Regions from separate parts of the Absiella sp. AM09-50 genome, predicted to be linked through region 3. Evidence: predicted binding sites of a transcription regulator. Region 3 holds the regulator's gene; each other region holds the start of a gene.
The links. Region 3 encodes Rex, which represses fermentation and respiration genes when NADH is low (regulators of the CRP and FNR family bind a similar motif). Its sites were predicted from a motif close to GTGAANNNNTTCAC; they were not measured.
Positions count from the first base shown of each region.

Region 1: a site for Rex is predicted at 7,657-7,670, ahead of pta (phosphate acetyltransferase). Genes of this name have one in related genera too.
Region 2: a site for Rex is predicted at 1,268-1,281, ahead of DW114_RS13420 (phosphoglycerate kinase). Genes of this name have one in related genera too.

Region 1 covers NZ_QVFI01000040.1:10,624-21,094, forward strand. Annotated here, with positions in the region: gene mgtE (magnesium transporter) at 66-1,406, opposite strand; gene DW114_RS19655 (AAA family ATPase) at 1,573-3,498, opposite strand; gene DW114_RS19660 (SHOCT domain-containing protein) at 3,638-3,988, shown strand; gene DW114_RS19665 (hypothetical protein) at 4,067-4,252, opposite strand; gene DW114_RS19670 (DNA polymerase IV) at 4,306-5,547, opposite strand; gene DW114_RS19675 (LexA family protein) at 5,699-6,277, shown strand; gene DW114_RS19680 (hypothetical protein) at 6,332-6,559, shown strand; gene pta (phosphate acetyltransferase) at 6,603-7,577, opposite strand; gene DW114_RS19690 (hypothetical protein) at 7,758-10,471, opposite strand, start outside.
Region 2 covers NZ_QVFI01000016.1:22,485-32,955, forward strand. Annotated here, with positions in the region: gene tpiA (triose-phosphate isomerase) at 1-4, opposite strand, end outside; gene DW114_RS13420 (phosphoglycerate kinase) at 23-1,201, opposite strand; gene DW114_RS13425 (GGDEF domain-containing protein) at 1,433-3,040, shown strand; gene DW114_RS13430 (hypothetical protein) at 3,127-3,567, opposite strand; gene DW114_RS13435 (GGDEF domain-containing protein) at 3,618-4,640, opposite strand; gene DW114_RS13440 (IMP dehydrogenase) at 4,807-6,318, opposite strand; gene DW114_RS13445 (MATE family efflux transporter) at 7,379-8,761, opposite strand; gene DW114_RS13450 (DUF952 domain-containing protein) at 8,848-9,852, opposite strand; gene DW114_RS13455 (TetR/AcrR family transcriptional regulator) at 9,978-10,471, shown strand, end outside.
Region 3 covers NZ_QVFI01000032.1:24,282-34,752, reverse strand. Annotated here, with positions in the region: gene DW114_RS18645 (peptidoglycan bridge formation glycyltransferase FemA/FemB family protein) at 1-21, shown strand, start outside; gene tsaE (tRNA (adenosine(37)-N6)-threonylcarbamoyltransferase complex ATPase subunit type 1 TsaE) at 39-482, shown strand; gene tsaB (tRNA (adenosine(37)-N6)-threonylcarbamoyltransferase complex dimerization subunit type 1 TsaB) at 482-1,087, shown strand; gene rimI (ribosomal protein S18-alanine N-acetyltransferase) at 1,089-1,538, shown strand; gene tsaD (tRNA (adenosine(37)-N6)-threonylcarbamoyltransferase complex transferase subunit TsaD) at 1,535-2,548, shown strand; gene DW114_RS18620 (redox-sensing transcriptional repressor Rex) at 2,701-3,333, shown strand; gene asnS (asparagine--tRNA ligase) at 3,640-5,025, shown strand; gene DW114_RS18610 (Gfo/Idh/MocA family protein) at 5,057-5,992, opposite strand; gene DW114_RS18605 (LicD family protein) at 6,160-6,969, shown strand; gene DW114_RS18600 (N-acetylmuramoyl-L-alanine amidase) at 6,984-8,294, shown strand; gene DW114_RS18595 (ABC-F family ATP-binding cassette domain-containing protein) at 8,325-10,169, shown strand; gene DW114_RS18590 (hypothetical protein) at 10,187-10,471, opposite strand, start outside.

The DNA of each region.
Region 1 (10,471 bases), on a different contig from region 3:
AACTGCTCACCATCAGGCATGAATTCTTTCATCGTTTATACCTTTCTGCATTTTGATTTTCCTTATTAAATAATAAAAGGCAACACCATAGTCGCTAATCCCAGAAACAGAAAGAACCCCATCACATCGGTAACGGTTGTCACAAAAACACCGCTAGCTAATGCAGGATCTACATGGCATTTCTCTAGGATGACAGGAATAAAGTACCCCGCAAGGTTCGCTAAAATCATATTTAAAAACATCGCAATGCCTGTGACCAAGCCAAAGATTGGATTGCTCTCCATCCACATCGCACCAAGCGCTACAACACTGCCGATCACGATACCACTTAAGATACCAACACCAAGTTCTTTCAAAAGAATTTTCATGGCGTTCTCTTTGGTCAATTCACCAAGAGATAGCCCACGTACGACAATGGTCAATGATTGTGTCCCGGCATTTCCACCCATTCCTGTCACAATTGGCATCACGGTGGCAAGTGCTACAACTTTAGATATTGTCGTTTCAAACATGGAAACAGTTGCGGCTGCTAGTACTGCTGTAAACAGATTGACAATCAGCCATGGAATTCTGGACTGGAAAGATTCTTTTAAGGTGGAATCCACACGTTCTTCTTTATTGACACCACCTAAATGGTGGATATCTTCGGTATTTTCTTCCTGAATGACATCCATGATATCATCAAATTCAATAACACCCAGCATGTGATTTTCTTCATCCACAACTGGCATTAAAATGAAGCCATACTTTTCAAACTTATGTGCGACCTGTTCCTGATCTTCATCATATTGTATGGTGATAACATTGGGATTGGTAATAGAAAGCATGGGAGTATCAAAAGGACTTGTGACGATATCACGCAAAGAAACAACACCCTTCAATACATCATTTTTATCGACAACGTATAGATAATAAGTTGTTTCTTCATCAGTATTTTTCTGTAAAAATTCTAAAGTATCTTTCACGGTATTTTTCGCAAAGATACGGATATATTCTGTCGTCATGATACCACCAGCACTGTCTGGCTCAAATTCCAGCAGCTTCTTGACATCATCACGATCGTCTACATCCATTTTATTTAAAATGTTTTCTGCTTCATCTTCTTCTAACTCACCAATTAAGTCGGTAATTTCATCACTGCTCATTTCATCCAGAATATTACGCTGGCGGTTGTCTGAAAATTGTTTTAAGATTTCATATTTATCTTCATCTTCTTCTTCCTCAACGATATCCGCTAAAATATCATCAGGAAGCCTGTTTAAAACAGCTTTCGCATGTTCTGGGTCTTCGTGAATTAAATCCAAGATGTCCGCAGGATGTATCGTATCAATAGTATCTTGTAAATCCTTTGGTGTTCCATGCAATAAAAGCTCTAATAGATTATCTTTTGTTATTTGTCTTTTCATATTGTTCTCCTTTTTTGTTTAAAAAGGATCATATTATATGCGATGGTGGCAAATGATCCTGGGATGATGCTTTTGAGGTTTTCGAATTGGGTTCAGGTTTCATTTTTACCACCACTCTTTCCAGGCTCATTGTACCACACTTATGCATGAAAATACAGGAATTCTCCTAGGCTTTCACGATTTTTTTACGAAGATGCTTACCTACCTCTTTTAAGGAGCAATTACTTTCCACAAGCTCTAAGATTGCATGTTCATCTAAAGATTTATTCCATTTCTTTAACAGCTCTTTAACTACTTGTACACGCTCCTTTTTATTTAAATCTTCAAACATAAACACCTCATCAACCATAGATAAAAATTCCTTCCCCAACATGGCTTCATATCCTTGTGTATTCGTCTGATCTTTGGAAAAGCCAATATTTCCCTGCAGCACAAAAGCACCTGTCATGATGATAATCGCATGGGCTAAAGTAGCTTTTACCCCCTGTGCTTCTAGTTCTCCTTTTTCTATGCTTTGCGCAAGATATTGTAAGATTGTATTTGTTGCCATATGCAGGTTGATCACATGTAAAATACCATAAGGATTTCTTCTGAGTTTTGCGATGACTTTAGGTAAAACACTATCCAAAGCTGCGATATCAAGTTCTATGATTTCCTGATCATTGAAATATATCCGGTTAAATTCTTTAATCAATGTATGTTTTCCCACACCGCTGTTTCCCACAAACAACCATACGCCAAGTGGTCTTGAAGAAAGTACGCCCTCTTCAATCCATTTTAATTGATGCATCAGTTTATTTTTTACATCCTGTTGTCCTATCAGTGTTGTATCTAATTGAACACGGACTTCCTGTAAACGATTCTTAGATGCAAGTGGAATATTGGTTAACTTTTCCACAACCTCTTTGATCATCTGTTCTTTTACACACTTTGTCTGACTAGTTTTTGCCATGACACAGGCCAGATCCAAAACATCGATGGCTTTATCTGGAAACTTTCTTGCGGGCATATAATAGTCACAATACGTTACCATTCGTTCCAGCATTTCTTCTGGAATCTTTACATGATGATAATCTTCATATTCCTTGCGCTTAGCCTTTAACATCAAAAACGCTTCTTCTTTTTTAGGTTCTTTAATCATAATAATCTGAAAACGACGTTCCAATGCACGATCTTTTTCTATATATTTCTCATATTCATCTATTGTGGTAGCGCCAATGCAGCGAATCTCTCCGCGTGCCAGATATGGCTTCAATACGCTGGAAACATCAATACTTCCTTCACTTTTCCCAGCGCCGATCATCTGATGAATTTCATCGATAAATAAAATAACATGTGGATATTTCTTCAATAATTTGATAATATTTTGAAGTTTTTCCTCAAAGTCACCACGATACTTCGTACCAGCTACTAGAGTATTTAAATGCAGTTCATAAATAACCGCATCCTGTAATGCAGGCACCATTTTGCGCTTGATCATACCTGCCAGTTTTTCCACCATCGCAGTCTTGCCTACGCCAGGCTCTCCAATTAGTAAAGGATTGGCTTTATCTTTACGGGATAAAATATCAATCATAAACTGAAGCTCCTCCTGTCTGCCACAGATATCCATATTATTGCCACAGGTATTTAAATTTCTTAGCTCTTCTACCTTATCTAGTTCATGGATCTCTCCATTCTCTAATTCCCGCAGTACACTTTCTTCTTCTAAATCATAACGATGCAATATCTCAATTGCGACACATGAAGATGTCTGAAGCAATGCAACACTTAATGCACGAACATCAATGCATTGCATAGAACGTTTGACAGAAAGACTTCTTGCACGTTCCAATATATCATCCACTACCTGTGTAATGGCAATCTCACTTACTTCCTGATCTTTTAGACCAAATAATACCATTAAATCTTCTTTTAACTGAAAATAAAATAACCCATTGGAAGATAATATCTTAGAAAGAGGGGTACTTGTATCTTTTAAAACTGCCAGCAGTACATGTTCACTGCCAATATAATTGTTTCCCATATCCTTCGCTTCTTTTCGCGCATCCTTCATGATATTGGAAACCTGTTTATCCAGGCGATAATCCATAAAATCACTCCCATCATTTACAGCATATGCTTTCTCGACTTCGCTTTTGTTAGTATTGCCATTTTCTTTTTTCACATGCAATACTTGTTGTATTTCTTGTGAAAGCCATGGTAAAATGAAATAAGAAAGTGGTGATAGTGTGAAAAAGGATATTCGTGTACGCCCTGGAAAAGGACAATCTATATTAGGGCTGGTTGTAGGATGTATTTTTGTATGTATTGGTATATTTATTGTTGTGCCAACATTTGGATTGTTTGGATTGTTATGGACTGGTATTGCGATTGCCATCACTGCAATCAATGGAATCAATGCCTTCAGTGATAAAGGAATTGCGACTTCTCATATTGAAATACAAGAAGATCATGAGGAATACAAATCATCAAATTCCATTGAAGATCGATTAAAGAAAGTGGAGGACCTTTATCAAAAAGGATATATCACAAAAGAAGAATATGAGAAAAAACGCAGTGATATTTTAAATGATATATAAAAAAACATAAGCATATCTTGCCATATTTAGGGAGTCTATCTTAAGGGCTTCCTTTTATATAGGATAAATAGCCTATGTTTACTTTTTCGTACTTTCGATAAACCAGCGATTTCTCTCATAAAACAAGTTTCTTACACGACCTTGAATTCTGCATTTATACAATATGCCACATCCACCCACCACACTGGAAGCCTTTCGGATTTCTAAAATCCGCTCTATTGGATATTCCACATTGTTTTCCCATATCAATACCTTTGGCATCATAACTCCTTCCTGATCAATATGAACAAGCATATCCACGTAGCGTTTATACAACATCAGAAGAAGGATACCGGGTGAATGATATGGTCGTGTTTAGGATCAAAGTCAGTTAATTTCTGATCAAGCTTCATGCTGCACCGCTGTATTTTCTCAAAGCCAAATTTATTTCTTATCGCATCCATGGTTTCCTCCAGTACTAATTGTTTTTCTCTTTGTTTTTCACTGGTAAACAGATTCATTTGAATATATCCATCATCTTTTCTAAGTCCGCTGATGGATACTCCAATTGTTCGAAGTGGTATCTGAAAATCATAATGCTTTTTCAATAGATCTAATACAACCGGCATGATTTCCTCACATAAATTGGTTGGCTGGGTAATTGTTTTCTGCCTTGTAAAGCTGATAAGATTCGTATTTCTTAACGATAGATGAATGACATTCCCTTTTAATCCTGATTCACGAAGCCTGGATGCAACGGACTCTGTCAATACATAATATATTAATTTCGCCTCTTCAAAACTGACGATATCTTTCACAGCTGTTATAGCATTTCCAATTGATTTTATTGGTGCCTGCTCTGTGGTTTTGGCGACAGGAGTTTCATCCCATCCATTCGCAAACGTATGTAAGATCTCACCCACCTTGCCAAAATGCTCACTCATAAATCCACTTGGAAGACTTGCAAGCTCCCCAATGGTATAGATTCCACATGCTTCTAATTTAGAAGCTGTACTTCTTCCAATATATAACAGCTCAGAAACTGGAAGTGGCCATACCATCTGTTTATAATTAGCCTTTGTGATCTCCACAAGCCCCATATGTTTTACCATATCACTGCCCAGTTTTGCGAATATTTTATTAAAGCTTACCCCAATCGATATGGTAATACCGAATTGTTGAAGAACCTTTTTCTGAATCATACGGGCAATGCTTACCCCATCGCCATATAACCGTGAACTTTCACTGACATCCATCCATGCCTCATCCAATCCAAAGGATTCTACACGATCGCTAAACTGACGATAGACATCTTTAATTTGTTCAGTATAATACAAATATTCTTCATAATGAGGATGAATGATGGTAAGTTGTGGACATTTGGCATAAGCTTCACGCAGTGACTCGCCGGTTTTTATATGAAATGTTTTTGCCAGGTCATTTTTTGCCAGGATAATACCGTGCCGTTTTTCTTCAAAGCCACCAACAGCCATTGGAATATGGCGTAAATGTGGATTCTTCATTTCTTCAATTTGTGCATAACAATGATTGATGTCACTATGCAGTATGATACGTTCCATGTCGATCACCTCAGCGATATTATAAGGGATTTGTTCCAGAATACAATAGATTTTGGAACGTTTACAGGAATTACCAGAGGTCTTAGAGGTAATTTGTTCCAATGCTTGTATATGAAATATGTGTATGATATCCTTAAAAACAGGTGATGATATGGAATTAAAAGAAATTATACAATATTATCGTAAGAAACATGGATGGAGTCTGGAAACAATTGGGGATTATGTCGGTGTATCGAAATCTACCATCAAACGTTGGGAAGATGGAGAAAGCAAGCACATACCGGAAACAAAATTAGAAAAGCTCTCCGAACTTTTTGGCATTAATGTATCTGCCTGTATTCATGGTACGATCAAGCCGATCTTAGGATATGTAAAGGCTGGATATGATTTATATGCTGAAGAAAATCTATTGGGATATGAAGAAGTCAGTAAATGCGATGCAGGACTTGGCGATTATTATTTAAAGGTACAAGGGGATAGTATGAATGGCTCTAGAATTTATGATGGAGATCTGGTATATGTAAAAAGCTGTCAAGATGTTAAAAGTGGCGATCTTGCTGTGGTGTTGATTGATGGTCAGGAGGTCACGATAAAAAAAGTCATTAAGAAAAAGGATACGGTAATCTTGATGGCAAGCAATCCTGCCTATGAGCCAAGGATATTTATAAAAGAGGAAATCAGGCGATTAACAATTCTAGGAAAGATCTTACATGTAAAAGTGTATTTCTAGGTATGAAAAACAAAAAACAGCGCATCCTTTAGATAACATACGAGGAGGAGAGCTATGTACGCAATCAGAAGTAAGAAAACAAATCGATGGTTTCAGGGAGTAAATTCAAGTGTTGGACGCTGCAGTTCTCATCATATCATTCTAGATGAAGAAATCCCGGCCTTATTTAAAACAAAGGACAGTGCCAGAATTGAATTATTAAGTGACTGTTTGAATGTAAATGCATTTGATATTGTTGAGGTTGATTTACAGGTAAAAGAAGATGTTGCTTATTTAGGGTAAAAGAAAAGATGCGTGTATAAACGCACCTTTTTATTTCTTTTGATTAGATATCCATGAATTTTTGAGCAGCAGTCACGATTGCCATTTTGAATACTTCTTCAGCGTTGCATCCTCTTGACAAGTCATTGATTGGTGCATTTAATCCCTGCAGGATTGGTCCAATTGCTTCATACTGACCTAAACGTGCCGCAATCTTATAACCGATATTTCCTGAATCAATGTTAGGGAAGATAAATGTATTGATATTGCCAGCTACTTTTGAATCTGGAGCTTTTAATTTTGCTACTTCTGGTGCGACTGCACAGTCGAACTGAATTTCCCCTTCTACACCGAAATCTAAAGGCATACGTTTTAAACGTGTTGCAGCTTCGTTTACTTTTGCAACGCTTGTACCTTTTGCTGAACCTAATGTAGAGTAAGATAATAAACCAACTCTTGGTTCAATACCGAACTGACGTACTGTGTGTGCTGTCTGTAATGTGATTTCTACTAAATCATCAGCAGTTGGATCGATGTTGATAGAGCAGTCACCCATAACAAGTGTTTCTGCATTGTCCTTCATTAAGATAAAGCAGCTGGATACAATAGAGTTACCAGGTTTTGTTTTGATCAGCTGTAATGCTGGACGTACTGTATCTGCAGTTGAGTATGTAGCTCCTCCTAACAGACCATCTGCACAACCTAATTTTACATACATTGTACCAAAGAAGTTAGTTTTTAAACATGCTGCACGAGCCTGCTCTTCATCCATCTTACCTTTACGAAGTTCGATAGCTTTGCTTACCATCATATCCATGTTTTTATATTCAATTGGATCTAATGTTTCAATACCTTCAATATCCCATCCATGTGCATTTGCAGTCCCCATAATTTCTGCACGGTTTCCTAATAATACAGGAACCAGGATATCTTCTTTATGTAAACGGATAGCCGCTTCCAAGATACGTGGGTCAGATCCTTCTGTAAAAACGATTCTTGTTCCCTTGCCTTTAATTTTTTCAATCAGTGTGTTAATCATAATACTTATGTCCTCACTTTCCTAATACCATAGTTTATTATATACCAATCATAAGCTTAAAAAAAGGATTTTTTCACAAATGAAAAATTTCACAATCTTTTCCAGCGTTTTCCTGTATAAATATAAAGAATTTCGTAGAAAACCCTGCTATATCTACATAACAGGGTTATTTTTTAACTGCTATTCTTCAGATTTTTTCTTGTTTGTGTACAATAACATAAATGCACCAGAGATACATAAAATGATAGAAACGAATCCATATAAGTTATTTACATGATTTGCAGTATCCTTGATGACATCTTTATTGTTTGTGCTAGGTGCCATATTTTTATCATTGATAACAATGACATAATCAGATGCATGAGAGAAGCTAACAACTACATTTCCGTTTTCGTCAATCTTTCCAGCATTCATATATACCATCTTGCCATCACTGTCATAATAATATAGATTACCATATTTTCCTTTATATTCGTTACCAACGTTAATTTTCAGATTTGCTTTAAATCCAAAATTACCATTGTGCGTTAAGGAAAGTTGTTTGACTGGATTATCTCCTGCCAGCTCTTTTACGATATTGCTAGGCACTGCATGACTATCCATCTTGACTTCTAGGTTAATATCTTTAAGATTGCTTGCTAAGATATCCTTTCCGTTGATTTCCCAAGTGTAGCCCCCCATATTCAATTCTACAACAACATCTTTACCTTTTGCGGCTTCTAGTACTTCTGTAGGTACGACTGTCGCATTACCCATGAATACTTCAATTTTCTCTTCTTTATCGGCTTTTGCGATTTCTTCTACGATTTTGTTTGTTTCTTCTTTTGGTAACACAATTACTTTATCCGTTGTTGATCCAGAAGTTCCTGTATCTGTTATTTCTTTATCAGGTTCTGATGGTTTATCAGGCGTGATTGGTTTTTCAGGTTCCACTGGTGTTACCGGTTTATCTGGAGTATCAGGCTTCTCTGGCTCTTCTGGAGTATCAGGTTCATCAGGCTGATCAGGAGTAACTGGGGTGTCTGGTTCGTCTGGAACATCTGGTGTTTCTTCTTCGATACCTGTTCCTATTCCATAATAATAAAGATTACTTGTGACCATAATCACATCACTTTCAGGACCTTCATACCATTCAATATCTTTCATATTAAATTCAGGTACCTTAATTTCTTCACCATCATCCGCGACAGTAATATAATCTACGCCAATTTCAAAACCAGTTGTTCCTCCACCAGGACCTATACTTGAATATGGTTTATTTCTATCATAAAGTACAAAACGAACTAAATGATTTTCATAATCTGCGTCATATTCAAAAGATTCGTAATTAAAAACTGCTCGATCCATTGTATTATCAGCACTTTCACCTGTTGGAACCCATTTTGCAAAGCGTAATCCTTCATAAGAATTCACTTCATACTTAGATAAAGAGTCAAACGCTTCACTTCGAAGCAATGTTTCTTTTACAAATTCAGTATTCGTTTGCCATGTTGTTTCACCATCTACATTTATATAAGTATAAGAACCTTGTATCACATTCAAATCTTTAAATTTCGCATAAGCTTGTATAGAATAGTTCCAAGGTTGAAATGGTATTTCTTCATTCAAATCAATATTAGGGTCAAAACCAGAATATACCCATTTATCAAATTGTTTGCCTGTATATAAGTCATCAACATTAGGTTCATACTTATCAAAAAGCTCTTGATATGTCATATCAGTAGGTACCGTGATTGTTTCACTTTGCCATGAAATATCTTCATCTTTATTTACATATGTTGTACTAAAATTTATAACATTCTTATCATAAACTGCAAAGAAGTTAATATAGAAATCTCCTAACATCTCTTTTTCACCATTATAAGGATTATTATCATCATCCACCCATTTTACAAATTTTAAATTTTCAAAAGATGTACTTCCATCAGGCATTTTTATATCCATATCTTTAAATTTTGTATGTCTCTCTATATCATTTAATTCCTGTCTTGAAACTCTAAAATAATCTCCATTCTCATCCAATGCATAGAAACTAATATTTAAAGAATACGTTGGAGTAACATAATTGTTGTCATTGTTTACTTTAATATAGTAAGGATTATAGTCACCGATAAAATCATATAAAGCAACACTATTGCCTGATGTATCCCAAATACCTAAATAATCTATATACCATTCACATGGATATGTTTTGGAATCAATTAACCAATGACCAATAAATTCATCTTTGTTTTCATCATATTTTAAATCTACTCTATGTTGAGATGGATAGATACTTGCTTCAGCTTGAAATAAAAGAAAAGTATCTTCTTGAGTCCGTAAAGCTACATTATCGCTTACTTTAATATGTATTTGAATATCGTCACCAGGCTTTACAAATTCGCCTTGTTTATCCATGACAATTGATTCAATCTTTGGATTTTCTTCATCTTTGTCACCTTTATAATCAAAGAAAATTGTATCCATTTTATCATAACTTATATCAATTCTTTCTTCATCATGCGCATAGATTTCATTTAGAACCCAATGCCCTCCATAGAAATACAGCAAGGAATCATATGATTCATAAACATTGGAATCCCCTACTTTATGACAAGAAAGGCTACTATATCTTTCTTTTTCTTTGTTATAAAACTCTAAATTAATTGAAGAGAAGTATTTACTGTCTTCTTCTGGTACAGTAATTGAAATATGGACTTGATCTTTATCTGTTAAAGTTTGCCCATTTTCTTTAAATTCCAAGCTTTCGACTTTACTATGTTTAAGATTATTGTTTTCTCCACCAGAAATTAAGAAATAATATTTCTCAGACTCATAAATTTCAGTTAAATTATGATTTTTATCGACAGCGTAAATCCTATTGATTAAAGCTTTGTCATAGCCACCATTAATCA
Region 2 (10,471 bases), on a different contig from region 3:
TCATAGTTATATTTCCTCTTTCCTATTTTTCAGCGATTACTGCGATACCAGGTAATTCTTTACCTTCCATGTATTCCAGAGAAGCTCCTCCACCTGTAGAGATGTGAGAGAATTTTTCAGCGAATCCTAACTGAATAGCAGCAGCAGCAGAATCTCCACCACCGATAACAGTAGTAGCACCTTCTAATTCAGAGATTGCTGTACATACCTGTAATGTACCATTAGCGAATGGTTTCATTTCAAATACACCCATAGGTCCATTCCATACAACTGTTTTAGCACCAGCTAATTCAGCTTTGTATAATTCAACAGTCTTAGGACCAATGTCTAATCCCATGTAATCTGCAGGAATGTTTTCGTTGTCAGCAACAACAGTGTTTGCATCTTCAGCAAATGCATCTGCACATACGTGGTCAACTGGCAGGATTAATTTTCCTTCAGCTTTTGCGATGTATTCTTTAGCTAATTCCACTTTGTCTTCTTCAACAAGTGATTTACCTACATTTAAGCCCATTGCTTTCAAGAATGTATAAGCCATTCCACCACCGATTAATACTTTATCAGCTTTCTTCAACAGGTTGTCAACAACAGCGATCTTGTCAGATACTTTTGCTCCACCGATGATAGCAACGAATGGACGTACTGGAGTATCAACAGCAGCACCTAACATTTTTACTTCTTTTTCTACTAAGAAACCTAAAGCGTTAGGAAGGATTGAAGGGATACCAGCAGTTGAAGCGTGTGCACGGTGAACACTACCGAATGCATCTTCAACGAATAAATCACCTAAGCTTGCCCAGTACTGAGCTAATTCAGGATCATTTTTGCTTTCGCCTTTTTCGTAACGAGTGTTCTGCATAACAACGATTTCACCATCATTTAATGCAGCAACAGCATTTTCTAATTCTTCGCCTCTAGTAACAGGAACGAATGTAACTTTTGTATCAACCAATTCGCTTAAACGATCAGCTACACAACGTAAGTCGTTTTTTGCTTTGTCTTCTTCAGTTTTAACTTTTCCAAGGTGAGACATCAGAATGATTTTTGCCTTGTTTTCAATCAGATATTTGATTGTTGGTAAAGCCTGAATGATTCGGTTGTCATTTGTGATTTTTCCATCTTTTCTTGGTACGTTGAAATCGCAACGAACGATAACTCGTTTACCAGCAACATCTAAATCTTTTACTGTTCTTTTTGCCATAGTAAAATCCTCCTTAAGTAACGAGTTTATTATACCACTATCCTTTTTTTTCGTAAACGCAAATTTGCGAAATATTTCACATAAAACCCTTTTTTAATACCATTTTCTACATTTCTTAATATGACGAACCACTTTTCCTCTATATATCAAAAAAAGTATATTACAAATATTAAAATTACCGTCGAACTTGAAAGCGCTTTATTGTATAATAGAGAAGAAGGGTGAGAAAAGATGGAGAATAAAGAAGAAAATTTAAAGGAATTCATTCAAAATAAAATGGAAGCTATCCAAACTGTACATCATGTTGATTTAAAAAAACAAAAAAAGTACAGTAATGAATTATTAGAAGCAGCGAAAAAGATAAATGATTTTTATGGAATTGCCTTTGCCTATGCTTTTCTTGCGGATTATTATGTAACCATTCGTGAACATCACAATTGTATCCATTACGTGCAAAAAACAAAAGAAATCGCACTCGCCTATAACTATTTAGATTTATTAATCAAAATACATATTATTGAAGGCATGTATCATAACGCAAACTTTGATGAAATAACGGCAGTACAATGCTACTTGGATGGATTAAAAGTGGCACAGCAGGCACATGACATCAATACGCAGATTGCTGTTTATAATAACATCGGTGTCATGTTTGAAGAAAAAGATGATAATACGGATGGCTTGTTATATATCCAGAAAGCCTTTGACTTGTTTAACGCAAATAAAGATGCGATCAGAGATCATATCGACTGTGTTGTTATTTTCAATCTGATAGAGCTGTATTTAAAAAATGGTCATATCAAAAAAGCCATTGATTTATATGACAAATATTACGATGATTTGAAAATATATGTTGGTGAAGAAAACATTGGTATTTTATATGTTTCTCAATTATATATGGCATATTATATGAAAAATGAAGAATATACTTTGCAGATGATTGATTTTTTTATCAACAGTGGCCTACATAATACATTAAATCGAAATATGTACTTCTCTTTCTATCGTGATGCTTTTCAAATCACTTTAAAACTGGAAGATAAAGAGCGTGCGGATAAATTATTGCGTTGTATGGGAACTTTATGTCTTGAGGATGATATCGCCCAGCAATTACAGCTGCATTTATGCTGGATCAATTTTGCGGAAACTTTCCATATGGAAAATGCTTTAATTTATTCTTATAAACAATATTATCAGCTTCAGAAACAAGTAAGTGATGTCACTAATAAATTCAAAGCCGAAAGTATGCGTGAAAAAATTCTGGTAAACGATATGCAGACAGAAAAAGAATGTATTATGAAAGAAAAACAAGTACTGGAATCTAAAGTGAAAATTGATGGATTAACAGGCTTATTTAATCGTTCTTATTTCATTAATCTAATCAATAGTCTTCATCATAATCATAATGTGGAAAAACTTGGCATTATTCTGTTAGATGTAGATTATTTTAAACAATACAATGACTGCTATGGACACACACAAGGAGATAAGGTTTTACAAAGTGTGGCACGCTGTCTGGACATCAACTCTGATAGCCGTATTTTTGCGGCAAGATATGGTGGCGATGAATTTATCTGTGTCTGTGTAAATATGAGTGATCATGAAATTGAATATTATTTAGGCAAAGTAAAAGAAGATTTAAACAACATGCATATCGAACATAAAAAATCTAAGGCTGCGGATATCGTAAGTGTTTCGGCAGGCTATGCGAACTTGAAAAATGATAAGTATTTTCAATTAGATGTGGCAGTAAATGTTGCGGACAGTGCCTTGTATCAGGTAAAAGAAAACGGTAGAAATCATTTTGCTTCATTGAATAAAAACAGTTGTGCTCAATAACTATTTAGGACAGATAATTAAAAAGAGGTTTCATTTGAAATCTCTTTTTTTAACCTATGTGCAAATAAGAATCTGATTTCCTGGTATTATTTTTTTGCCCGGTTGCCTTTTATAATGATTTGCAAGGTTTCACAAGCTTTTAAACATTCTTCTACACTTTCCTCTACCAAAGTTGGATCAAGGGTAGGATGTTGTTCATAAAATTCCTGAATAGCCAGATCATATTTATTTTTATATTTCGTATTTAATGCTTTCCAGTTCACATTTTTAAAAGCTGGAAGAATTTCTTCATTTACTGGTAATCGCTTTTGAAGCATCAATACTGCTAAAATCGGATATCCAGCATAATGCTGCCATATCGTTGCATTATCATTACTGGAATATACATCATCTTGAAAACGTACTGTATATCGTTTTGATTCATCACTGCTAGTAACATATGCTTCCTGTTCATGAAGTTCTACACGCTTATCCGCAATAGCGCTATAGGCCTCATATACCTTTGCTGCTGGTGGTAATTTTCCCATTCTATTCCTTCTTTCATCATTAGCATCTCACAAATATGATTCTTCTATACTCATCTTGCGACATGTGTATGTACTGCCTCAAGTGGAAAATCATGATGCAGCAGCATCTTATCTTTTAAACAGGCATTCTGCGCAAAAGCTTTCTGAATACGATCTATGATACATTGTATTCCCTCTTCTTTGGTATCCAACGCCATTACCAGAAACTGAAAACTGCTGTATTGTGTAAAAACATCTCCCAGTCTTAATGATGATTGAATAATCCGTTTCAGCGCAAACATACACTGTTCTTGTTGTTCAAAGGAAGGATACGCTCCCTTTGGATTCATTAATGTGAATAAAATCAAGCCGGCTTCCCCCTGAATACGGGACATTCTGCGTTCGATAAAACGATAAATATTTTGAAAAGAGTGATAATCCTGACAGAAAGCGCCAGGTATAATTTCCTGTTCCCGTAATTCTTTACGAATCAGTTCAATATCAACCAATAAATTTTCTGACATATAAATATCATTATACACATGTTCCCCATCTAAACGTCTTCTAATGTGCTTTTCCTTTACAAGTAAGGCATCTGCACGACGAAACATACTGATGTAATCATCATTAGGGCGATACATACAGCCGCATATGGAAACATAAATAGATGCACCATCTGTTACCTGTATCTGTTTTAACAATGAACGTATTTCTTTACGTTTTTCTTCAATAAATGATTCATCATCAGCTTCAGGATAGAATATGACAAATTCATCCCCGCCAACACGCCCAGCTGATCCATTTTTATATGTTATTTTCTTCAAAACTGCAGCAATTTTCTTCAAAGCAACATCCCCACAAATATGCCCATATTGATCATTGATCTGTTTAAAATGATCAACATCCAAAACAAATAAAGCGCCTTTTTGATACATTTGCAACTGTTGATTGATTTTTAATTCGATTGTTCCACGATTATATATCCCTGTTAGCCAATCCTGTTCTACCATGACTCTCAATTGTCGATTTTCTTCTTCTAGTTTTTGCAGCTTTTCCATCTGCAACTCATAAACTTGTTCTGTTTCTTCTATCATAACTACATCATCCTTTAATACCATCCCTGTGTTTGTAAACGCATCCATTGCTAATTTCTATTATAAGGTATTTTTACATAATTGAAAATGGTAACTTTTAAGAATTTCTTGTTTTTTCCCTTAAAAAAAGCTCCGCTTTCTTAGGAAAACGAAGTTTTTTTAATTCTTATTTTACTTTTGCATCTAATGTATTATCTTTAACAACAACATCATGTGCGCCACCTTCTACGATACTTGTAGAAGATACCAATGTGATTTTAGCTTTTTCCTGAAGTTCTGGAATTGTCAATGCACCACAGTTACACATCGTGTGTTTAACTTTACTCAATGTCAAATCTACATTGTCTTTTAATGCTCCTGCATATGGAACGTAAGAATCTACACCTTCTACGAAAGAAAGTTTCTTACTTCCTCCCATATCATAACGCTGCCAGTTACGTGCACGAGCACTTCCCTCGCCCCAGTATTCTTTCATATATGTACCATTGATGGTAACTTTCTTTGTAGGAGATTCTTCAAATCTTGAGAAGTAACGTCCTAACATAACAAAGTCCGCTCCCATAGCAAGTGCTAAAGTAATGTGGTAATCATGTACAATACCACCATCACTACAGATTGGAATATAGATACCTGTTTCTTTAAAGTATTCATCACGTGCACGTGCTACATCAATGGTAGCTGTTGCCTGTCCGCGACCAATACCTTTTTGTTCACGAGTAATACAGATACTGCCTCCACCAATACCAATTTTAATAAAATCAGCACCAGCTTCTGCTAAGAATCTGAATCCTTCTGCATCTACAACGTTACCAGCGCCTACTTTTACACTATCACCGTATTTTTCACGGATCCATTTCAAAGTCAATGCCTGCCATTCACTAAATCCTTCACTAGAGTCAATACATAATACATCTGCGCCGGCTTCTACTAATGCAGGAACACGTGTTTCATAATCTCTTGTGTTAATACCTGCACCGACGATGTAGCGTTTCTGATCATCCAGCAATTCATTTGGATGCTCTTTATGAGAATCATAATCTTTACGGAAAACGAAAGATTTTAAATGACCGTTTTCATCAATAATTGGCAACTGATTTAATTTGTATTCCCAAATCAAGTTATTTGCTTCTGTTAATGACATACCATCTTTTCCTACAATCAGCTTTTCAAATGGTGTCATGAATTCACTGACTTTTGTTGTAGGATCCATTCGTGATACACGATAATCACGACTTGTTACGATACCAACCAGTTTGCCTTCTGGTGTGCCATCTTCTGTAACTGCCATTGTCGCATGTCCTGTTTCTTCTTTTAATGCCAATACATCAGCCAGTGTTGCATCTGGACGAATATTGGAATCACTGTAAACAAAGCCTGCTTTTGTTGCTTTAACACGAGCAACCATTGCTGCTTCATCTTCTACGCTCTGAGAACCATAGATGAAAGAGATTCCTCCTTCTCTTGCTAATGCACAAGCCATTTTTTCTCCTGATACAGACTGCATAATTGCAGATACCATAGGAATATTCAAAGATAATGCAGGTTCCTCGCCTTTCTTGAATTTAACTAATGGTGTTTTCAAAGACACGTTTGCTGGTGTACAATCTGCACTGGAATATCCAGGTACCAACAGGTACTCCGCAAATGTACGTGACGGTTCGTTAAAGTAATAAGCCATGTTATCTCTCCTTTTTGTTCTATAAACTTTCCTTAAATTGATATAATTATAAAGATTATCCCTCGTGAAGTCAAGGGACTTTGAAAATTTTTTCATTAAATCAGTTAAAAATTAAATGTTGTTCTGATTTTACTGATTATCCTATAGTCATTCTTCAACTAATACTTCTTTAAATCATATATCAGGCGCTTTCCTAAACTATATATAGGTTATTTTCGCAAATTGCAAAATAATTTAGGATTTTCGTACCTAAATTACGTATATGTATTAGTAGGAGGTAAATTCCAAATGGAAAATATATTTTCGTTTTGGGAGAGGAAAAGAATACATATGGATGCACTAGTACTACTAGTTGTGATCTTAACATTACTTTGTGTTATCCTAAAAAGATAAGCTAAGGTAATGTAAAATCATGTTCAGAAGCGGTCCTTATCACACTTTTGGAAAATCTGTACGAAAATCTTTTCCACTCTTGGGACCTCTTGTTTTAAAAAAGGAATGGATAACCGGCAAAGTAATCCATTCCTTTTCTGATGTCTTTCGACATCCACTCTTGGTGCCTTTATAATACTATAAAATGTTATCAACGTCAAGAGAAAATCATTTATATTTCAATGAATTTTAAGTCGTCATTCTAACCATCAATAGGTTATTTTCACAAATTGTAAAATAATTTAGGATTTTCGCACCTAAATTACGTATATGTATAGTAGGAGGTAAATTCCAAATGGAAAATATATTTTCGTTTTGGGAGAGGAAAAGAATACATATGGATGCACTAGTACTACTAGTTGTGATCTTAACATTACTTTGTGTTATCCTAAAAAGATAAGCTAAGGTAATGTAAAATCATGTTCAGAAGCGGTCCTTATCACACTTTTGGAAAATCTGCACGAAAATCTTTTCCACTCTTGGGACCTCTTGTATTAAAAAGGAATGGATCACCTCACCGTTATCCATTCCTTTTATGATGTCTTTCGACATCCACTCTTGGTGCCTATATAATACTATAAAATGTTATCAACGTCAAGTAAAAACAGACTTAAATTCTCAAAAAGGTTTAAGAACAATTCAACTCATAATCCTTTACTTTCTCTTTTTCTTCTTCACTTTTTTGCATATAGCTGTCACGGTAGAAAGAGAACCATAACTGTAAACACATGCAACACCAGATTACCGGCTCACAAATAATAACACCAAAGTAATCCAGCAACGGAATAAACAAGATTACAAAGACTATTTTTCCACAGAACTCAATCACACTGGATACAAGTGGTATTACTTTTCTACCTAGCCCCTGTAAAGAATTTCTCAGATTTAGCAAGATTCCTAACACTGCATAAAATGGAGCATTGATCATCAAATATAAAGACCCATTATCTAATACAGCTGCCTCATTAGAACCAGATATAAGCGCAACTAGTGGTCTGGCAAAAAAGAACATTAAGACAAGTGCTATTCCACCCCAGCAAATACTGATGATATTAGCTGTTTTTACTCCCTGACGAATTCGTTCCTTTTGATTTGCGCCTTTATTCTGTGATACAAAGGTAGATAATGCCATACAGAATGTAGAAGCTGGCATCATACAGAAAGAATTGATTTTTCTTGCGGTAGAATGACCTGCGATAATCAAATATCCAAATTTGTTAATCGCTGTTTGCAGGATTACAGTACCTGCTGATACAATTGCCATCATAAATCCCATAGAAAATCCTTGTCCTGCAAGCTCCTGATACATTTGTTTTCCTACATGAAAATGTTTTCTTTGTGGTATTAATAATGGTGCTTTGAAATAAATGTATACGAAACACAGCACTGCACTAATCGCCTGAGCAATGACTGTCGCAACTGCTGCACCCTGTACACCCATAGAAAACTGTGTAATAAACACGATATCCAAAACAACATTAATAGCACTGGATATAATCAAAAACACAAGTGGCATCACACTATTTCCAATTGCACGTAACAATCCTGCACACATATTGTACGCAAACATCACGCCCACAAAAATCGTTACGGTGAATATATAGGAATATGACTCTTCTATAATTTCAGGTGGTGTATTTAATAACTGTAATAATGGATATAAAAACAGTTTCGCAATGATCATAATCACGATGGTTAAAAATACCCCAATCACGATAGAACCTGCGACTGAACGTTTTATTGCATCTTCATCATTTGCTCCATAACAGCGGGCGGTGACAATGCTTAACCCATTGCCAACCCCTAATGCGAATCCTATCATCAGCTCATATATTGCTGAAGCAGAACCAATGGCCGCAAGTGAAGCATCTCCCAGATAATTTCCTACGATCATGGTATCCATCGTATTGTATAACTGCTGGAACACATTAGCGATAAAAATCGGAATCGCAAACAGTAACAGCGCTTTAAAAATATTGTCTTTTGTTAAATCTACTTGTAAATGAAACATACTACGCATCCCTTCTCTTTTTCCTATCTATGGTACACTTTTTTGTTTCATTTCGTCAATGATGTTTTTTCGATTGTACATAAGTTTCATAACTTTGTATCTTCTGCCTCCATGATATCTACTTTTCCAAACATTATCATGTTGCCTTGATCAATGATGATGCCGCCTTTTTCATAGATGCCATATACATCTTTTTGTTTTTCTTTTATTACAAGCTGCATGCTTTCTTTTTGTATCCTGGATGCTTGATAGTGTGGTTCTATTCCAAAACCTTTTAAACATCCTAAACCTTTTTCATACACAAATGATGGATAATCTTCATCTGGAGTAATGTGATATTCATCAAATTGCATCATTGCTCCTGCACTATATCCCATCATCACACCCTGATAATTTTTCAATAAAGATGTTAATTTAAATTCACGAATACGTTTCATCATGAGATCTGGTGCACCTCCGGTAAAAAACACGATACTGCTGTTCATAATCTTATTTTCCATCTCTATTTTACTGTCTGTGAAATAATTGACCCAATGAATTTGTTCACGTTTCAATCCATAGCGAAAGAATACATCGGTATTGCTTTTGTACCAGATGCCCTGTCCTGGTTTATATTGACGGTTCCAATCATCTAATGTCTTGGTATCATCAAAGAAGCTAAATGCCATCACACATACTTCATCCTGAGCAGATATATATTTTTTCAAAGCTGGATAACACCAGTTTTCATCAATCATACTGGTATTCATCAAAATATGTACACATTCCTTTTGATTCAGCCATGCTTTATCATCATGAATAAATGGTACACAACGTTTGATTTCGTCATGTTGAATCATGCCATATACACAAGGAAATGCGTGCCCTTTATGATCCTTCACAAAACGTATACGATTTCTTACTTTATCCATATCCACAACCAAAAAGATATATTCACGGGTATCTTTATAGAAAGCTGGTGCGAGGTAACGAAAACTGTTCCATGTCGCAAACTGGATATATCCTTTCGCCTTTATCTCTGATGTTCCATACGTTCCATTTTCTATTTCTTTTTCAAATGCTTCTTTTAAACAACAATGTATGATTTCCATTCTATAACCCCATTTCATCTTTATCATTATGCCATGATTCAATCCCTATCACAAGTAAATGTTTGACATCCTTTAAAAACCATGTTAAGCTGAATACAGACCAAAAGTCTGTATAGGAGAAAATTATGGCTAGATATGCACATCCAGAGAGAACAGTAGAAAATATCATCACAACTGCAACTGCCTTATTTCTTGAAAAAGGTTATGAACAAACCAGTATTCAGGATATATTAGATGCTTTGCATTTATCAAAAGGTGGCTTATATCATCATTTTGAATCTAAAGAAGCCATATTATCCGCAGTGATGGAGCATTGTAGTAAAGAATATCAGAAACAATTACACGATATCATAAATTCAATAGAAGCTGAGAATGGAAAAGCTAAATTAAAAGAATTATTACGTTATCTTGCCACGCATGCACAACGATATGGCTTTGAGAAAACAACAGCTATAGAAGCGAAAAATCCACATTTTGTGGTCAATGGTATGAGAAACTGTATGGAAGTTGATGCGCCCTTAATATCAAAATTTATTGAAGAAGGTATATCTGATGGTTCCATTCAAACAAGCGATCCTGATTTATGTGCAGAAGTATTCCTATTTCTTATTAACTATTG
Region 3 (10,471 bases):
TTGAAAGAACGTAATCGTTAAAAACAGGAGGTGTTTGTATGAAAGAAATCGTTGTACATTCCTTAGATGAAACAGCAGCATTAGGCGAAAAGCTGGGAGCATTATTATTTCCTGGATCATTAATCACCTTAACGGGGGATTTGGGTGCTGGAAAAACTACACTAACAAAGTCAATTGGTAAAGCAATTGGTGTTAAAAAAGTAATTAATTCCCCAACTTTTACGATTTTAAAGACATATAATGGAACGATGCCCTTATACCACATTGATGCATATCGTTTAGAAGGTATTTCTCAAGACTTAGGGTTTGAGGAAGTATTTGATGCAGATGGTGTATGTGTTGTGGAATGGCCTGGTTTCATAGAAGAACAGTTGCCTAAACAACGATTGGAAATCGAAATCCATCGTAGTGGAGAAGAAGAAAGAACATTTATGTTTAAGGCAGTCGGTGAAGCATATGAAAAGATTGTGAGGGAATTATAATGAAAACCTTATGTATGGATAGTGCACATCGCCATTTGGTGATTGTGCTGTTAGAAGATGGTGAAGTAAAAGCTGGAAAAGCTTTGTCTTGCTGGAAGCAGCAAAGTGAAACTTTATTTCCGGAATTAATTGCCTGTATGGACAGCGTTGGCTGGAAAGCTGATGATTTGGATGAAGTCATGATTACAGATGGGCCAGGTAGCTATACTGGGGTACGTATTGCGATGGCAGTCGCAAAGGTTTTATGTACGAGAAAACATATCCCGTTATATTGTATATCAACCTTGCAATTATATGCAGGAGTAAATGATCATGTATTCGTTATGCTGGATGCGAGAAGTTCTCGTGCATATGCTGGTAGTTTAAATCATGGAGTGTTTGACAAAGAAGAATGTATCATGAACCTGGATGAAATTAAAGCCTACTTAAAAGAACATCCAGATTTAAAAGTAATTGGGGATACTTCTTTGATCGATATGGAAACAACAGATATTGATTTTATTGAAAATTTTAAACTTTTGCGTCCTTACGCAAGAAAAGTGGAAAACATTCATATCTTAACACCACGTTATTTAAAAGACCAGAGTGCCTATATGGTAAAATAGTATGCTGGAAGCATTAAAAAAAGAAGATCTTGATGAAATCGTTGCAATTGATGCTATTTGTTTTCCTGCGCCATGGAGTAAGGAACAATATTTATATGAATTAGAAGAAAATGATTATGCCTTTATCTATGTGTTAAAAGAAGAAGGCAAAATTATTGGATTCATTGATTATTGGGTTACTTTTGATATTGCACAATTAGCGAAAATCGCTGTCTTACCGCAATATCGTGGCAAGCATCTAGCACATCTTTTAATGGATCAAATGATAGAAGATGTGGAAAGAATGCATTGTGAAACATTGTCACTAGAGGTTCGTGTCAGCAATATTGCGGCACAACGATTATATGAATCATACGATTTTATCAATGTAAATACGAGAAAAGGGTATTATCATGATAATGGGGAAGATGCCTATGTTTTGGTAAAGGCCTTGAAAGGAAGCTGTTTATGAAAGATACGTATATTCTTGCGATTGAATCCAGTTGTGATGAAACGGCAGTCGCAATCATAAAAAACGGAAAAGAAGTATTGGCAAACGTCGTCGCTACACAAATTGATGTACATAAAGATTTCGGTGGTGTCATTCCTGAAGTTGCAAGCCGTATCCATGTGGAAAATATTTCTATGGTCATTGAAGAAGCTTTGAAACAGGCAAATATGGAAGTAGAAGATATGGATGGTATTGCTGTGACACAGGGACCTGGTCTGGTGGGCAGCCTGCATGTAGGTGTACAAGCCGCTAAAACGCTGGCATGGGCTTTTAATAAACCTTTGATTCCTGTGCATCATATTGCTGGACATATCTACGCAAATCGTTTGATTGCGGATTTAAAATTTCCATTGCTAGCCCTTGTAGTATCTGGTGGACATACAGAATTAGTCTATATGAAAGATGAATGGAGCTTTGAGATTCTTGGTACGACCCAGGATGATGCGATTGGTGAAGCTGGAGATAAGGTTGGCCGTGTTCTTGGACTTCCATATCCTGGCGGTGTTTATGTGGATAAACTTGCGAAAGAAGGAAAGCCTGTTTATCAATTAGCAAAACCTAAGACCGAAAATGAACTTGATTTTTCATTTAGTGGTTTAAAGAGCAGTGTGTTACAGTTTATTGATCGATGCAAACGTAAAGGAGAAAGCTTTGTACCTGCAGACCTTGCGGCATCTTATCAGGAAACGGCTTTTGAGGCATTATTGCTGCGGGCAAGAAAAGCAATTGAACAATATCATCCAAAGCAGATGGTACTGGCTGGTGGTGTTGCGGCGAACTCTTGTCTGCGTGAAAAAGTCAGTGTGGATTTAACAAATCAATATCCGGATGTTGAGTTTATTATTCCACCACTTTCTTGTTGTACCGATAATGCGGCAATGATTGGTGTTGCCGGTACGGTGGCATACCTGCATGGCGAGCGTGGAGATTTTGATTTAACCGCAAATCCGGGAATGGAATTAGAGCGTTAAATTTTCAGACAGCAGCATTTGCTGTCTTTTTGTTAGCGTATAAGAATTTATGATATGGTTATTATAAAATATGTGAATGTTTTGCATGTTAAACTTATTAATTTATTCACAAATAGAAAAATTCGTGGTATACTAACTCATAGGTGATATACATGAGTGAAAAGAACGTACCAAAGGCAACGCTGCAACGATATCCTGTATATTTGAAGGCGCTGCGAAAATTACAAAGTTCCGGTGTGGAACGTATCATGTCTAAAGAGTTGGCGAGTGTTGTGAATATTGAGCCAACTACCATTCGTCGTGATTTCTCTTTCCTTGGCAATCTTGGAAAACAGGGCTATGGGTATGATGTCAACCGGCTGATTGAAATTTTTAATCAGGAACTAGGTATGGATTTTGATGAAAAGATCATACTGGTAGGTGCAGGCAACATGGGACGTGCATTGATGAAGTATAATAAATGGGATTATGTCGTTGGTGAAATTTCCTGTGCATTTGATATCAATCCAGATCGTCAGGGTGTTCGTTTTGGTATTCCTGTTTATGATATCAGTGAGCTGGAGCAACGGGTTCCTGATGGCTGTCGTATCGCTATTCTTGCGATCAGTGATAATATTCAACAGACCGTTGATCGTTTGATTGCCTGTGGCATCATTGGACTAATTGACTTTACACATGAACATATTCAGATTCCAAAGGGCGTTATATTAAAGAGTATTGATGTTGTAACGTCTATTCAGGAGCTGGTTTTTGAAACAAACAAACTAAATATCGGACATTTGTAAAAAAAGCTTGTAAAATGGAGGATACTTGTGGTATCATCTAAACAAGAGTTGAAATACAAGGAAACAGGACGAAATAAGATTGTTTCGAAAAAAGCGATTCTGCGGTTGGTGAAAGGCAGAACGAAAGGCTTATGGAGAACACCTGTGGAGTAGAATCGGAGAACTAAAGTAGACGATTTCGTCAGGCATACGTTACATGCTAAAAAGATGCTTTATGCTATGCATGAAGAATCAGGATGGCACCGCGCTAAAACAAGCGTTCCTGTGATGGGAACGTTTTTTTTATGATAAAAAGGAGGAAATAACATGTTTGAATTTATGACTATTCGCGAACTATATGAAATCGTATTAAGTGGATCTCATGTAGAACTAGACTCAATGGAATATGTACAGTTACAGGGATGGATCAGAACAAATCGCTGCAGTGGGAAATTAGGCTTCATTGAATTAAATGATGGTACGTATTTCCGCAATGCTCAGTTAGTGTATACACAAGATTTAAAAAACTTTAAAGAAGTGGAGAAATATCCTACAGGTGCAGCTTTAACTGTTACTGGTAAATTTGTGTTGACACCAGAAGGAAAACAACCATTTGAAATTCAGGTCACTGAAGTTATATTAGAAGGTGATTGTGATCGTGACTATCCTTTACAGAAGAAACGTCACAGCTTTGAATATATGCGTGAAATTGCACATCTTCGTCCTCGTGCAAACACATTCTATGCAGTATTTCGTTTGCGTTCTGTATTATCTATGGCTATTCATGAATTTTTCCAGAACCAAGGATTTGTGTATGTGCACACACCAGTAATTACTGGAAATGATGCAGAGGGAGCTGGTGAAACATTCACTGTTACAACACGTGAAGATACAAACTATGAAGAAGATTTCTTTGGAAAGCATGCTTCTTTAACTGTTTCTGGACAGCTGCATGTGGAAGCATTCGCTATGGCATTCCGTGATGTTTATACCTTTGGCCCTACTTTCCGTGCAGAAAACTCTAATACGACACGTCATGCTTCTGAATTCTGGATGATTGAACCTGAAATCGCATTTGCGGATTTAGATGATGATATGAATCTGATTGAAGATATGATTAAATATTGTATCCAGTATGTATTAGATAATGCACCTGAAGAAATGAAATTCTTTGAAAAGATGATTGATAAAGAATGTATTGATCGTATCACAAAGGTTATGAACAGCGAATTTAAACGCATGACATATACAGAAGCTATCGAAGAATTGAAGAAAGCTGATGTAAAATTTGAAAACAACAAAATCGAATGGGGCATGGATCTTCAGAGTGAACATGAACGTTACTTATGCGAAAAAGTTGTAAACGGTCCTGTATTCTTGATTGATTATCCTAAAGATATCAAAGCATTCTATATGCGTATGAATGAAGATGGTAAAACAGTGGCTGCTTGTGACTTGTTAGTACCAGGTGTAGGAGAACTTGTTGGTGGAAGCCAGAGAGAAGAACGCTATGATGTATTAGCTGAACGTATGAAAGAAATGGGTATGGAAAGTGATTCTTTACAATGGTACATGGATTTACGTCGCTTTGGTGGATGTAAACATGCAGGATTTGGTCTTGGCTTTGATCGTATGTTGATGTATCTGACTGGTATTTCAAACATTCGTGATGTTGAACCATTCCCACGTACACCAAGAAATTTATTATATTAAAAGAAAAACTGCTGGAAATTCAGCAGTTCTTTTATATTTGCCTGATAATCTGGTTCACTAGTTGACAACAAATGGTGCTTCTTTGTGCGCTCATTACAGGACTTTCTAATAAACCCTTTGAGATACATTCATTTATATGGAGAACTTCATATTTCATTTCATAGCGGCATGGATAGATGATACGCTTGATATGATCTTGCTGGATGATACGATATTCTCGTGCTCTCCAATATAAAGGAACTTCAATATAGCCATTTGTGAAATAAAAAATGGCTTGTTTTTTTGTGTCGCCTTTCATGGAAATCGTGCTGTTGATGAGTACATCATCCATAATCATAGAAATACTTACACGATTGCATGTGCCATTTTCTTCTTTCGTGCCTAATGCACTTACATGAATCGTATTTGGCTCTATCAAATAATCCAGCAATTCAATGGTATAATTGGCACTTCCATATACGACACCACCCTGCATTGGATCATGCATCCATGTGGCAGTTGGATTAGGAAAACTGGAAGATAAGGATACTTGATGTAAATCGCCCAGCTGTTTTGTTTTAATGATATGATAGATATCCTGCATCACAGGCAGAAACAAGCTTTTTTGTGCTTCCATCAGGAAACATCCTTGTTTTCTGGCGTAATAGAACAGATCTTTTCCATCTTCTGGATCTAAAGCAATAGGTTTTTCACATATAACATGTTTTTTATAGGATAAAGCTTTTTTGATTTCTTTTACATGATTCGCATTGTTATTGGAAATATATACGATATCCACATCAGGGTCCAGATATATTTCTTCATAAGATCCATATGCTTTTGGTATTGCATATTGTTTCGCTTTTTCTTGTGCTTTTATCAAACTTCGTGATGCGATTGCTTCAATGATATCCCCGTTTTCTAATATGCCATGGAGAAAACGATCTGTGATGCTGGCACAGGATATCAAACCATAGTGTAATTGCATAATCATCACCTCTTGGCTTTATTATAACGCAAGGAGAACCATGCGTATAGGAGGATTTTTGTAATATTTCCTGGGAAAATTACTGAAAGTCTTTCAAAATTGTGATATTTTATGAAAATGATTGTGAACTCGACTATTTTCCTCTATAATATAACCTGGTGATTAATGTGAAAGAATATATATTAAAAGAAAAAGAAGACGGCACAAAGATAACAGTACGCCAGCTTCAATTAGTACTGTTACAGATGCTGAAGGATATAGATGAAGTATGTCAAAAAAATGATATTCCTTATTGGATGACAGGAGGAAGTGCTCTTGGCGCCGTTCGTCATAAAGGATTTATTCCATGGGATGATGATGCGGATATTGGTATGATGAGAGAAGATTATGAACGCTTCCTGAAAGTTGTGGATCAGCTTGGAGATAAATATGTAATCCAAAGTTTTGAATCACACAAGGAATATAACGTATTGATTCCGCCTATGAAGATTCGTTTGAAAGGTACATATTGTAGAGAAGCAAATTTCCTTTTGAAAAATAAATGTAAAGACAGTGATGGAATTTTTATTGATGTCTTTATTATTGATCACGTAAGTGAAAATCAGACAAAGGATGTTTTCTGGAGATGTCGCAATGGGTTGTTAATGGTATTGATTGCCTTTTTTGAAAACCTGCATATCAATCCTTATCTGTTGAAAAAACGTTTTGTACGCAATGCGAAGAAATATGGAGAAATCAATAAAAACAGTCCAATGGTTGGTTATGATCTGACATGGACCTTTAATTCTTTTTTCCATCCGGTAACTTATCCATATGACAGTATTTTTCCTGTTCAGTATGTGGAATTTGAAGATACAAAACTGCCCATTCCAAAGAATGCGGACTATATGTTGAATGCAGAGGTTGGCGCAAATTATATGAGTTTTCCACCAGAGAAAGCACAAGCACCAAAGCATATCAAAGATATTGAATTATAAAGGAGGACGAAACGATGGCATATGCACCAAGACAAAGAAAATACCGTATAAAATTAAAAATACTGATTCCACTGTTATTGCTGATTGCTCTTGTGATTTATGCCGGTGTTTCTGTCTTTTTAGTAAAAGAAGAAAAAAAGACCTCTTTTACGGTATGTGGTTTTACACCGGAGAAAACGGTATCTGTTTTAAATAAAAAAAGTGCTGAAATCATGAGTGTATCGGATTATCTATATTATGGAGAATCCTTAAATCTTTTTGATCAAAGCTATTCTCCACTTCATAAAGATACGATGGCTAGTAAATCTGTGGTTCTGCATAATGTATGTGATGATAGTGAAGTGACAATGTCCATGGGGAATACAGTGGATCAGAAAATTGTCTTACAAAACATCAAAGATGGATTTTATGAAGTCAATGTGATTGATAATATGATAAAAAAACGTGTTGTATTTGCCAATCCTGTGGAAAGCAATACCTTTACTACCGCAAAACGAAATGGCAAGGTACAAAATGTCAGTATTATCGCAGATAAGGATCTTTTAAAAGACCAGAATATCACAATGGATCAAAACTATATGTTTTTAAATATCACCAGTAAAGAAGCAAATGATGATCAAATCGATGTATTGATAGATCCTTATGGAATGAATGTCGATGTACAAAATGTTCCAGATAAAGGAAATGAAGCCAATGGTCTGGTGGAAAATGATGAAATGTATGATGCGGCAGTAATTATGAAAAAAGAACTTGAAAGTTATGGTCTGCGTGTAGAAATCACAAAGGATAGTAAAGATCAGGTCATTGAAACATATGGGGAGGATGGTCGTCTTTCAAAAGGATATAAGAAACAGGCAAAATATTATCTTTTCCTGCGGTTCAATGCAAATCCATCAAGTGAAGCCAATGGTATGGAAATTTGGCATTCATCCTATAGCAGCGCTACACTTGCCCGTAATATGATGTATTATATGGAAAAAGACAAGGTAGTGAAAGCTGGCTCCTTGTATTATACCAATCCTAGCTGGCCTGGAATTGTCACAACAAGCCTGACCCAAGGACGTTTGGATAATGAAACGATTTATGATTTAAACCTGCAGTTAAGGGAAAGTGGAGGTCGTGCTACACTTGCTGGTCGATATTCACAAACGAGTGCAGAAGCCAACAAGAGCTTTAAAGATGCCAATGGCATGCAGGGTGTAGAGCTTGATTTTGCGTATATCACAAATGAGGAAGATGCCGCAAACTGGAAGAAAAATAAAGAGAAAATAGTAAAATCATGTGCAAAAGCATTTGCATTAAGTATTAATGTGCTAGAAGGATAAAATTAATAAAGAGATAGATAGGTGATGATTATGAAGTATCAGATTCATAAGGGAACAAAACAATTCGGTGCGGATGTCATCTTTGAAGATATTCAATTTGAAATCCGTAATACGGAAAAAATCGCAATTGTCGGAAGAAACGGATGTGGAAAAACCACATTGTTAAAAGTGATTGCGGATATAGAGCATTTGGATAAAGGAGAAATTCATGCAGAGAGTGCCTTAACCATTGGGTATCTTGCACAGACGACCTTTTCTAATGAGAATGCCCTTGTGGAAGATGAATTAGAACATGCATTTGATAAAGTAAAAGAACTTGGAAAACAATTAGAGCTTGCGACTACACAGATGAGTGAGGATCCAAGTGAAGAAAATATGAATCGTTTTGCGAATCTACAACAGCGTTTTGAAGAAATGGGAGGTTATACCTATCATTCAGAACTAATGACGATTTTCACAAAATTTGGTTTTCAGGAAGAAGATCTAAAACGAAGCATAGCAACTTTTAGCGGTGGTCAGAAAACAAGACTTGCTTTTGTGAAACTGCTGCTTAGCAAACCTGATGTATTGTTGTTAGATGAGCCAACAAACCATTTAGATATTGATACGATTGAATGGCTGGAAGGCTATGTAAAACGTTATCCTAAAGCAGTTGTACTGGTATCTCATGACCGTATGTTTTTGGATGATGTCGTTGATGTTGTTTATGAAATTGAATATGGTGTCATGCGTCGTTACCCAGGCAATTATACCAATTATGTCAATGCCAAAAAAAGTGATTTGGAACAGCAGAAAAGTGCTTATGTTCGCCAGCAAAAAGAAATTCAGCGTATGGAAGAACTGATTGAAAAGTTCCGTTATAAAAAGAATAAAGCAGCATTTGCGCAAAGTAAAATCAAATATTTAGATCGTATGGATCGTATCGAAGATCCAAAAAGCGATGAAAAAACGTTTAAGGCTCGTTTTACGCCAAATGTTCGTGGTGGAAAACGAGTATTGGAAGTCAAAGATTTAACCATTGGCTATGATCATCCTTTATGTACGGTCAATTTAGAAGTTATGCAAGGGCAGAAAGTTGCCATCATTGGACCGAATGGAAAAGGAAAATCAACCTTGATGAAAACCCTGATGCAGCAGATTCCACCTTTATCTGGGGGCTTCTTACTGGGTCATCAAATTGAAATTGGTTATTTTGATCAGGAGCTTGCCCAGTTTGATACGACCAATACCGTCATAGAAGAAGTATGGAAAGACTTCCCAGATTTAAATCGTACAGAAATCCGTACAGCGCTTGGCTGTTTCTTATTTAGCGGTGATGATGTGTTTAAAACCGTTGACTGTTTATCCGGTGGAGAAAAAGTGCGTTTAAGCTTTGTGAAACTGATGTTATCTCATCCTAATCTTCTTATGATGGATGAGCCGACTAATCACTTGGATCTGATTGGCAAAGAAGCTTTGGAGGATTCCTTAAATGAATATGAAGGCACCATGCTGTTTGTCAGCCATGACCGATATTTTATCAGTAAACTAGCTACTGCTATTCTTGTGATTGATGATGGAAAAGCAACTTACTATCCATTAACGTACAATGAATATATGCACAAAGAACCAATTCAGGTGGTAAGTGCCAAAGAAGTCAAGGTAGAAGAAAAGCCAAAACGCCAAATCAATTATGGAAAAGAAATCAGTAAGCTGGAAAAGAAAATCGAAGTCAAAGAAAAGGAATTGGAAGATTTAAGAGAATTACGTTTTGATCCAGAATATTATCATGATGTAAAGAAGATGGATGCTTTAGATGCCCAGATTGATGATGTTCATAATGAGATTGAACATTTGATGGAGCAATGGGAAGAATATAGTGAGCTTATGGGATAAAGAAAAAACGATGAATTTCATCGTTTTTTTATGCTTCTTTGGGCGTAATTACAGCTGATACACGCAACTAATATATAAAATAATGTAACATACAATGGATAAAAGGAAGCCTGTTCTTTAATGAAAAAAGCACTGTGAAATAAAGCAATCAAACTGTACCCATCTAAAAAATGAAAGCCTGTGAAATACAAGATCAAAGGAAAAATTACAGTCAGTGTAAAAAAGAAAATGACATAAATTTGTTGTTTTAATTTCACGGATAAGCCGAATATGATGCAGACAGCACTCTCTATAGCAATCAA